DNA from 3 places in the Amycolatopsis sp. FDAARGOS 1241 genome. Region 2 is predicted to be linked to each of the others. Evidence: riboswitches for the same ligand, from Rfam matches in the RefSeq annotation. Region 2 holds a riboswitch; each other region holds the start of a gene.
The links. Region 2 has a riboswitch for S-adenosylmethionine ahead of thrC (threonine synthase). Riboswitches for the same ligand answer to the same signal wherever they lie in the genome.
Positions count from the first base shown of each region.

Region 1 (3,265 bases), 530 kb from region 2:
AAGTGGTCAGCGTGGGGGCGCTCGACATGGTCAACTTCGGGCCGGCCGACACCGTCCCGGAGCGGTTCGCTGAGCGGAACCTGTTGGTGCACAACCCGACTGTCACGCTCATGCGCACGACGCCCGAGGAGACCGCGCAGCTGGGCACGCTGCTCGGGCGCAAACTCCGGGCCGCTCGCGGACCGGTGTCGGTGCTCCTGCCTCTCGGCGGAGTGTCCGCAGTGGACGTTCCCGGCGGGCCGTTCCACGACCCGGCCGCCGACGCCGCGCTGTTCACCGGCCTGACCGAAGAGCTCGCCGGGTCCGCGGTTTCCGTGCAGCGGCGCGAAGAGGCCATCAACGACCCCGGGTTCGGGGCGGCCGCAGCGCGCGAGCTGCACCGGCTCATCGGCGAGAGGAAGTCCTGACGTGGACCGCGCGGAGGCGCTGGCCCGGCTCACCGCCGCGGTGGCCGGAGGACGACCGGTGATCGGTGGCGGCGCGGGCACCGGCCTGTCCGCCAAGGCGGCCGAGGCCGGCGGCATCGATCTGCTGATCATCTACAACTCCGGGCGCTACCGCATGGCCGGGCGCGGTTCACTCGCGGGGCTGCTGGCCTACGGCGACGCCAACGGCATCGTGGTCGACATGGCGCGCGAGGTGCTCCCCGTCGTGCGGGACACGCCGGTGCTGGCCGGTGTCAACGGCACCGATCCGTTCCGGCTCATGGGCCCGTTCCTCCACGAGCTGAAGCGCCTGGGGTTCGCCGGGGTGCAGAACTTCCCTACGGTGGGCCTGATCGACGGCGTCTTCCGGCAGAACCTCGAGGAGACCGGCATGGGGTACGGCCTGGAAGTCGACCTCGTCGCGCTCGCCCGCGAACGCGACTTGCTGACCGCGCCCTACGTGTTCGACCCGGGGCAGGCCGAGGACATGACCCGCGCGGGCGCGGACGTGCTCGTGCCGCACCTCGGGCTGACCACGAGCGGCACGATCGGCGCGCGCACCGCCGTGTCGCTCGACGAGGCCGCCGCCCGCGTGCAGGAGATGCACGACGCCGCCAAGCGGGTGAATCCCGACGTGCTCGTGCTGTGCCACGGCGGCCCGATCGCCGAACCCGCGGACGCCCAGTACGTGCTCGACCACACCGACGGGGTGGTCGGCTTCTTCGGCGCTTCCTCGATCGAACGGCTCCCGACGGAGCGCGCGATCCGCGAGCAGACGGAGGCCTTCCGCGCGGTGCGGCGGTGATCGTCTCCGTGTGAGCGCCGTCTCAGCTCACCGGACACCTCTGGCGTCCCGCCGCTTCGTTCGGTTACCTTCTGAGTCAGGTCATGAGTGCCAGCGTCAAGCCCCGGCTAGCTGGCCGGCAACCCTCCTACCGCGGTGGGGTGCCCCGGGTGAGGACCAGGCCGGTCGCGCAGCGCGACGGGCAAGCGCGGGCCCCTCGCCGGGGGTCCCCGGAACGCCGAGGAGGCACCGTCATGACTCTCGCCCTCGATCGCACCGCTGAATCCACCGAAACCGTTGGTGCGCAAGGGATCCCCGCGGTCGCCGGTGCCGCGCTGCGGGTGCCGCTGGTGACCGGGGACGAGATCGGGTACGCCAACCTCGACCACGCGGCGAGCGCGCCGTGTCTCGACGCGGTGCGCACGGCCGTCGACGAGTTCCTGCCGTGGTACGCCAGCGTGCACCGCGGCGCGGGGTTCGCTTCGCAGGTCTCGACGCGGCTTTACGAGCGCACGCGCGACATCCTGAGCCGGTTCGTCGACGCCCGCGGCACCGACACAGTGGTGTTCACCCGCAACACCACGGATTCCTTCAACCTGCTGGCGCGGTCGTTGCCGCGCAAGACTTCCGTCGTCGTCTTCGACACCGAGCACCACGCCGCGCTGTTGCCGTGGCGCGGTCCGAACGTGCACCGCGTGAGCCTGCCGCGCACGCGCCTCGCCGCGGTGTCCGTTGTGGACGAAGCGCTCGCGGCGTGCCCGGAGGGCCCGCGGCTCGTGGTCGTGGCCGGAGCGTCCAACGTGACCGGTGAGCTGCTGCCGGTGGCCGAGATCGCCGCCGTGGCCCGGAAGCACGGTGCCCGGGTGGCGCTGGACGCCGCGCAGCTCGCCCCGCACCGCCGTGTTTCCCTGCGGGAGCTCGACGTGGACTACGTGGCGCTCTCGGGCCACAAGTTGTACGCACCCTTCGGAGCCGGCGCGCTGATCGGCCGCGGCGACTGGCTGCGCGCGGCGGAGCCGTACCTGGCCGGCGGCGGTGCGACGAAGCTCGTGACCGAAGACGCCGTCGTGTGGAACACCGGCGCGGAGCGGCACGAGGCCGGCTCGCCCAACACCGTCGGGGTGTACGCGCTCGGCGTCGCGTGCGAGCAGCTGGCGGCGAACTGGGCCGCGGTGGGTGAGCACGAGGCGGCGCTGCTGGAGCGGCTGCTCAAGGGCCTGGCCGGCATCCCCGGCTGTGCCGAGCTGCGCCTGTTCGACGCCCCGGTGGACCGCGTGGGCACGGTGAGCTTCGTCGTCGATGGCTTCGAACCCGGCTGGCTCGCCGCGGTGCTCTCGGCCGAGTACGGCATCGGCGTGCGCGACGGCGCGTTCTGCGCCCACGTCGCCACCAAGCGCCTCATCGGCACGACCGGGCGCGAAGGGCAGCAGGCGGTGCGCGTGAGCCTCGGCCTCGGCAGCACCGAGGAGCACGTCGACCGGCTCGTGCTGGCGCTGCGCCAGCTCGTCGCGCGCGGCCCGCGCTGGGAGTACGCCAAGGTCGACGGCCGGTGGGCGCCGGTCGGCGACCCGCGCGAGCTGCCGCCCTTCTGCGCCTGAGTCCGCACTGGTCGGCACGCCCCGGCACTCGTGGAGTGCGTGAACGGGCGTCGGGGAGAGTGCCGGTCGCCGGGACGTGGACAATGGAGCCGTGAGCACCGAGCCCTCCTCGTCCGAACCCGGCCTGTCCGAGGCCGCCACCCAGCCCGCCGAAGCACCCGAACCGGCGGCGGCCGGTGACGCGACCCCGGCCGAAACCCCGCTCGAGCAGGCGGGCGAGTCGGCGCCGCTGCTGCCGAAGCGCCGGGTCGGGCTGGTGTTCGCGGTCGCGGTCGTGATCTGGGTGATCGACCTCGTGTCGAAGAACCTCGTGGCGGCCAATCTCGAGGGCAAGGAGCCGGTGCGCATCCTCGGCGGCCTCATCTACCTGCAGGTGATCCGCAACGCCGGCGCCGCGTTCTCCATGGCCACCGGCATGACATGGGTGCTCGCGCTGATCGCGGCGGCCGTGGTGGTCG
Region 1 covers NZ_CP069526.1:2,775,948-2,779,212, forward strand. The annotation lists gene I6J71_RS13760 (Tm-1-like ATP-binding domain-containing protein) at 1-407, shown strand, start outside; gene I6J71_RS13765 (phosphoenolpyruvate hydrolase family protein) at 409-1,230, shown strand; SAM riboswitch class IV at 1,310-1,424, shown strand; gene I6J71_RS13770 (aminotransferase class V-fold PLP-dependent enzyme) at 1,464-2,807, shown strand; gene lspA (signal peptidase II) at 2,899-3,265, shown strand, end outside.
Region 1: another riboswitch for S-adenosylmethionine. It lies ahead of I6J71_RS13770 (aminotransferase class V-fold PLP-dependent enzyme); the one in region 2 lies ahead of thrC (threonine synthase).

Region 2 (3,265 bases):
GGTGTTCGAGGGCCGGGCGGTGGGGGCGATCGCCGTCGGGCCCGGGCGGGCGCCGGCGTGGGCGTGGCAGCAGGTGTCGGAGGAGGCGCGGACGCGGCACGTGCCGTTGCTGGAGCTGAGCGAAGGGCAGCAGCTCGAGTGGCCGGGGCTGTCGCTGGATGTGCTCGGGCCGCGGTACGTCACCGCGCGCTCGGCCGCCGAGCAGGACGGCACGGCGATCAACAACAGTTCCGTGGTGCTGCGGGCGACCACGTCCGCGGGGAGGGTGCTGCTGACGGGAGACGTGGAGCTGGCCGCGCAGGCCGATCTGCTGGCCGAGGGGGTGGATCTGCACGCCGACGTGCTGAAAGTGCCCCACCACGGCTCGCGCTATTCGCTGCCGCAGTTCCTCGCGGCCGTGGGGGCGCGGGCGGCGATGATCAGCGTGGGCGCGGGCAACGGCTACGGGCACCCGGCGAAGTCCACAGTGGACGTGCTGGGAACGTTGGGCGTACTGGTCACGCGGACCGATGTGGACGGTGACACGGCCGTGCTGCCGAGTGACGGCGGGCCGGTCGTGGCCCGCCGGGGTGAGCCCCGTGGGCCGCCCCGGTAGCGGAGCGGCCCACGGGCCCGGTGGTCAGCGGCTCAGTAGCCCAGCGCCTTGCTGACGGCTTCGGCCGAGGGCGGCACCGTCGCCTTGGGGCCGATGCGGCCTTCGACGGCGTCGAGCGTCTTGAGGCCGTCGCCGGTGATGAGCAGGACCGTTTCGGCGTCGGGGTCGAGCTTGCCGGTCTCCACGAGCTTCTTCGCGGTCGCGACGGTGACGCCGCCGGCGGTCTCGGTGAAGATGCCCTCGGTGCGCGCGAGCAACCGGATGCCCTCCACGACCTCTTCGTCGCTCACGTCTTCGATCGCGCCACCGGTGCGGTTGACCACGTCGAGCACGTAGGGGCCGTCGGCGGGGTTGCCGATGGCGAGCGAGCGGGCGATCGTGTCGGGCTTCACAGGCTGGACCACGTCGTGGCCGGCGCGGAAAGCGGCCGAGACGGGGGAGCAGCCGGTGGCCTGCGCGCCGAACACCTTGTAGGGGCTGGCTTCCACGAGACCGAGCTGGCCGAGCTCGCGGAAACCCTTGTCCACCTTGGTCAGCTGCGAGCCCGAGGCGATCGGGACCACGATCTGCTCCGGCAGACGCCAGCCGAGCTGCTCGGCGACCTCGTAGCCGAGTGTCTTGGAACCTTCGGAGTAGTACGGGCGGACGTTCACGTTCACGAACGCCCACTTCGGGTGCTCCCCGGCCAGCTCGGTGGCGAGGCGGTTGACGTCGTCGTAGTTGCCGTCGACGGCGACCAGATCGCCGTCGTACACCGCGGTGGTGAGGATCTTGGCGCGCTCGAGCGACTTGGGGATCAGCACGACCGACCGCCAGCCGGCGCGGGCCGCGGCGGCGGCCGTCGCGTTGGCCAGGTTGCCGGTCGAGGGACAGGCGAGCACCTCGAAGCCGAACTCGCGGGCCGCGGCCAGCGCGACGGCGACCACGCGGTCCTTGAAGGAGTGCGTGGGGTTGCCGGTGTCGTCCTTGACCCACACGGTCTTCAGGCCGAGGGCCTTGGCGAGCCGGTCGGCCTTGACCAGGCGGGTGCCGCCGGGTTCGGTGTTGGGGATCTGTTCGACGGTCGAGGGGACGGGAAGAAGCTTCTTGTAGCGCCAGATGTTCTTGGGGCCGGCCTCGATGTCCTCGCGGCGCACGCGGCCGAAGTCGTACGCGACCTCGAGCGGCGAGAAGTCCTCGGCGGACACGAACTCCGGGGCGAGCGGCTGCCGGTGGCCCTCTTCCTTCGACACCAGTTCGACAGCAGGACCGAGATCCAGGGTCTTCTTGGTGGAGGACGTTCCGAGGGTTGCGGTCATCGCGAGGTTCCTTTCCTCATCTGTCCCGCCGAAGCGGGCCGGAATTGGCACCGTGGTCGTCAGCTATCCCGCAAGTTCGGGAAGACAGGCTGTACGCCGGTTGCCGGGGCTTCTTCGGGCCGTTCCCTCTGCCCCTCTGGATGAGCGGTCTTCTGTTGTCGGCGCGCCGCTGTGCTTTTGTGGACCGTGGCTTTTGTGGACCGTGCTTTCCGCGGACCGTGCGCTGCCTCGGGTACACCGTACGACATGGCGATCACCTGATGCCACGGTGGCGGCGCACATCACCGGAGCAGGCGCGTCGGCGAACGGGTGAGAAGATGGCGGGGTGACCACCGCACCCGCGCCGCTGCACCTCGTCCTCGGCGAGGAAGAACTGCTCATCGAGCGGGCTGTCCGCGCCACGCTGGACGCCGCGCGGGCGAGTGACCCGACGGCCGAGATGACCCGCAACCGGGTGTCCGAACTCACAGCTCCCCTGCTTGCCGAACTGGTGAGTCCGTCACTGTTCAGCGAGGGGCGGGTGATCGTGCTCGACTCGGCGCAGGACATTTCGCAGGAGCTGGCCGACGCGGTGCTGGCGTACCTCGCGTCACCCGCCGACGGGGTCGTGCTCGTGGTCGTGCACAGCGGTGGCGGCCGCAGCAAGGCGGCCAAGGCCTTGCCCGCGGCGCTGAAAAAGGCCGGTGCCGAGATCACCGAGTGCCCGAAGCTCACGAAGCCCGCCGAGCGCGAGTCGTTCGTGCGCAACGAGGTGCGCCGCGCCGGCGGCAAGATCGACCCGGGGGGCGTCATGGCGCTCCTCGACTCCGTCGGCTCGGACCTGCGCGAGCTGTCCTCGGCGGCGACGCAGCTCGTCGCGGACACCGGGGGTGTGGTCGATGAGCAGGCGGTGCGCCGCTACCACACCGGCCGTGCCGACGTGACCGGCTTCGCGGTCGCCGAGAAGGCCGTCGCGGGTGACCGCGCGGCGGCCCTGGAGTCGCTGCGCTGGGCCATGCAGCTGGGCGTCCCGCATGTCCTCGTCGCCGACGCCCTCGCCGACGCGGTGCGCACGATCGCCCGCGTCTCCGCCGCCGGCCGTGGCAACCCGAATCAGATGGCCGGTGAGCTGGGCATGCCGCCGTGGAAGATCCGCAAGGCCCAGGGCCAGGCCCGCGGCTGGGGCCAGGACGGCCTCACCGCGGCGATGCAGGTGGTGGCCCGCCTGAACGCCGAGGTCAAGGGCGTCGCGGCCGACGCGGACTACGCACTGGAACGCGCGGTCGTCGAGGTCGTCACCGCCAAGGGTGAACGCTGACGGCCGCTTGAGGCGCGTCCCGGCTCGCGAGCGGCCGGACGACCACCGCGAGGTGCGAGTGGGCACCTTCGGTCG
Region 2 covers NZ_CP069526.1:2,242,850-2,246,114, forward strand. The annotation lists gene I6J71_RS11080 (ComEC/Rec2 family competence protein) at 1-595, shown strand, start outside; gene thrC (threonine synthase) at 628-1,893, opposite strand; SAM riboswitch class I at 1,907-2,040, opposite strand; gene holA (DNA polymerase III subunit delta) at 2,219-3,190, shown strand.

Region 3 (3,265 bases), 1.7 Mb from region 2:
GTCGCGCGTCACGTCGAGCTTCCACAGCGAGGCCAGCCCCACGAGCGTCGCGGCCGCGTCGGCGCTGCCGCCCGCCATGCCGCCGGCGACCGGGATGCCCTTGCGCAGCACGATCCGCACCTTCGGGTCGGTGCCCTCCTGGCGGCCGGCGTAGGACGAGAGCTCTTGGGCCGCGCGCCAAGCGAGGTTGGTGGCGTCGGCGGGCACCGAGCCCTCCCCCTCGCCGTACACCTCGAGCCCCGGTTCTTCTGTGGCGGCGACGGTCACCTCGTCCGTGAGCGAAAGCGCCTGGAAGACGGTGACCAAGTCGTGGTAACCGTCCTCGCGCAGGTCACCGATGGCCAGGTGCAGGTTGACCTTGGCCGGGACCCGGACGGTGACTGGTGGTGGTACGACGGCGAGCACCTGTCCAGCCTACGTGGCCTGGGCAGCGGGCTCCCCACCAGGAGAAAACAGGCGTTTTCAGGACAGCTGTCCCGAAGAATCGGACACGGGACCCCGAAGTACCGGACGCGGGTCCGGGGCGACGCGGATGGGCCCCTCGGCACGTGTCCGAGGGGCCCTTCCCGTACTTGCGTCAGGCGGCGACGGCCGCGCGCACCGGCTGGGCCACGTGCGCGCCGCGGTCGGCGATCCACCCCAGGGCGGCGTCGGAGCGCTCGCCGCGCAGGCCGATGCGGAACCGCGCGATCGGCGTGTCGCCGATGCGGGTGATCCCGCCCCCGATCGTGGCGACCTCCACGTCGAAGCGGCCGGCCGCCTCGGGCAGCAGGGCGCCGACGGACGCGAAGCCGATGAGGATCACGTCGGCGGAGCGGTCGTACTTCGCGGCCTGCGCTCGGGACGTCTCGATCGCCGGCAGCACGGCGTCGGCGATCCAGCTGCCGGGCTCGGCGATCAGGTCCAGCACGTGCCCGCGCTCGAGGACGGCCCCGTGGTCGAGCACCGCGACGTCGTCGCAGACGCGGCGCACGACACTGGCGTCGGGAGTGGTGACGAGCACCGTGGTACCCAGCTCCGCGCGCGCCCGGTCGAGCACGGCGAGCACGGCACCGGCCTCCTCCGGAGCGATGCCCGAGGTCGGGTCGTCGGCGAGCAGCACGGCCGGGCCGGCGGCGAGCGCCTTGGCGACGGCGACGCGCCGGAGCTGGCCGGCCGTCAGGTCGCCCGGCTTCTGCGCGGCGCGCGCCGTGAGGCCGACGAGGTCGAGCAGGGAGCCGACACGGCTCTTGCGTTGCGGGCCGTCGACGCCGAGCTGCTCCAGCGGCGTCGCGATGTTGCCGGCGACGGTGCGCTCGGCGAGCAGCTCCGGCTTGGTGCCGACGACACCCAGCTGGCGGCGGACCTCACGCAGCCGGCGGCCGTCGAGAGCGGCGGTGTTGAGGCCGTCGAGCCGAACGACGCCGCGGTCGGGGCGCTCCTGCAGCGCGATGCAGCGGGCGAGGGTCGACTTGCCGGAGCCGGCCGGGCCGACCACGCCGAAGAGGGAACCGGCCTGCACGTCGACGCTCACGTCACGCAGCGCGGGAACCGGATTTCCATTGGTGGCGAAGGATTTGGACACGTTTTCGACAGTGATCACGAAGATGCTCCTGGCAGTGGGCGCAGCACCGTTCCCGGGCGCGCCGGACGTCACCGAATAACCGTCCTTTTCGGACGGTGTGCGAAAAGGCGGAAGAAGATCAGATGTTCGCCATGGAGCGTCGACACGCACATACCGTGCGGCGACCTTCGTCAACGACACGCCGCCGGGTCAACAGGAGCGGGCGGGCAACCCTCTTCATCGGTAACAGCCTCCATCGGTCCTGGCTGTAGCACCTGCCCTGCCGGAGGGTGGTTGCTGCGACTTCGTCGAGCCAGGTCTCTCAGTCGCTCGGGATGGACGTTCTGAGTAAAGCCGATCCCATTGGGTGAACGCAAGCGCGTTGGTGCAGATCACACGAGTGGTGGTGCCCGGATACCGGGACACGCGCCGCCACATCGTGGGCGGGGATCGCTCCGTCCCCGAATTGCTTCCGAGCGAGAACACCGACGCCCATCTCCACTGTGGACGCACGATTTTCTTGGCCCAGAGGGCTTTTGGCCGACTATCTCCCACTGCCGGACGACGCTGCGTCGGCTGACGGCCCGGCGAAGTAGTTCGCCATCACGAGACACCTCGTCTTCCCAACCGGACAACCGTCCTGCTGGCGGGGCGCCGGCAGGCGTCCGTCACACGACTCTGTGATACAACCGTATCGGATACACTTGTACCACCATGCCGCGCCGGACCGACCACGAGCAGCGCCGGCGCGAGATCGCGTCGGCGGTTTGGCGCATCGCCGCGGACCTGGGGCTGGAGGCGGTCAGCATGCGCGAGGTCGCGGCCGAGGCGGGGGTGTCCCTGCGGCTCGTGCAGTACTACTTCGAGACGAAGCACAACCTGCTCGTGCTCGCCCTGCGCTACCTCCACGAACGCGGCGAGCGCCGGGCGCAGGCCCGCATCGCGGCGCAGCTGGACCAGAGCGTGCGCGGAGTGGTGCGGACCCTGCTCACCGAGCTGCTGCCGCTGGACGCCGAACGCGAACTCTCCCTGCGCGTCCACCGCGCCTATTTCAGCCGCACCCACAGCGACCCACAGCTCGCGCAGGCCTTCGTCCACGACGAGACGCCGATCGAAGACCTCGTCACCAGCCTGCTGCGCCGCGCCGTGCTCCCGCCGGGCACGCAGCCCCGGCTGGAGGCGAACCTGCTGGTCGCCGGCCTCACCGGCCTCGGCCTCGACGTGCTCCACGGCCGGTTCACGCCGGACGAGGTCCTCGTCACGCTGGACTACCACCTCGACCGCCTGTTTCAGGCTTGAGCGGCGATCCTCGCGAAGTCCTGGACGGCCAGCTGCTCACCCCGCGTCTTCGGGTCGATCCCCGCGGCCGCGAGGAGTTTCCCGGCGCGGTCGGCGGATCCCGCCCAGCCGGCGAGCGCCGCCCGGAGCGTTTTGCGGCGCTGCGAGAACGCCGCGTCGACGACGTCGAAGAGGCGCTGGCGGTCGATGTCCGAAACGGCCGGGCCGCGTTCGAAGGCCACCAGTGACGAGTCGACGTTCGGCACCGGCCAGAACACGGACCGCGGCACGGCGCCAACCTTGCGCGCCGGGCCGTACCAGGCGAGTTTGACGCTCGGCACGCCGTAGATGCGGCTGCCGGGGCCCGCGGCCATGCGGTCGGCGACCTCGGTCTGCACCATCACCAGCCCCCGCGCGAGCGACGGCAGCTCGGCGAGCAAGTGG
Region 3 covers NZ_CP069526.1:588,840-592,104, reverse strand. The annotation lists gene I6J71_RS02905 (4-(cytidine 5'-diphospho)-2-C-methyl-D-erythritol kinase) at 1-405, opposite strand, end outside; gene I6J71_RS02900 (methionine ABC transporter ATP-binding protein) at 578-1,582, opposite strand; SAM riboswitch class I at 1,794-1,885, opposite strand; gene I6J71_RS02895 (TetR/AcrR family transcriptional regulator) at 2,258-2,842, shown strand; gene rsmA (16S rRNA (adenine(1518)-N(6)/adenine(1519)-N(6))-dimethyltransferase RsmA) at 2,833-3,265, opposite strand, start outside.
Region 3: another riboswitch for S-adenosylmethionine. It lies ahead of I6J71_RS02900 (methionine ABC transporter ATP-binding protein); the one in region 2 lies ahead of thrC (threonine synthase).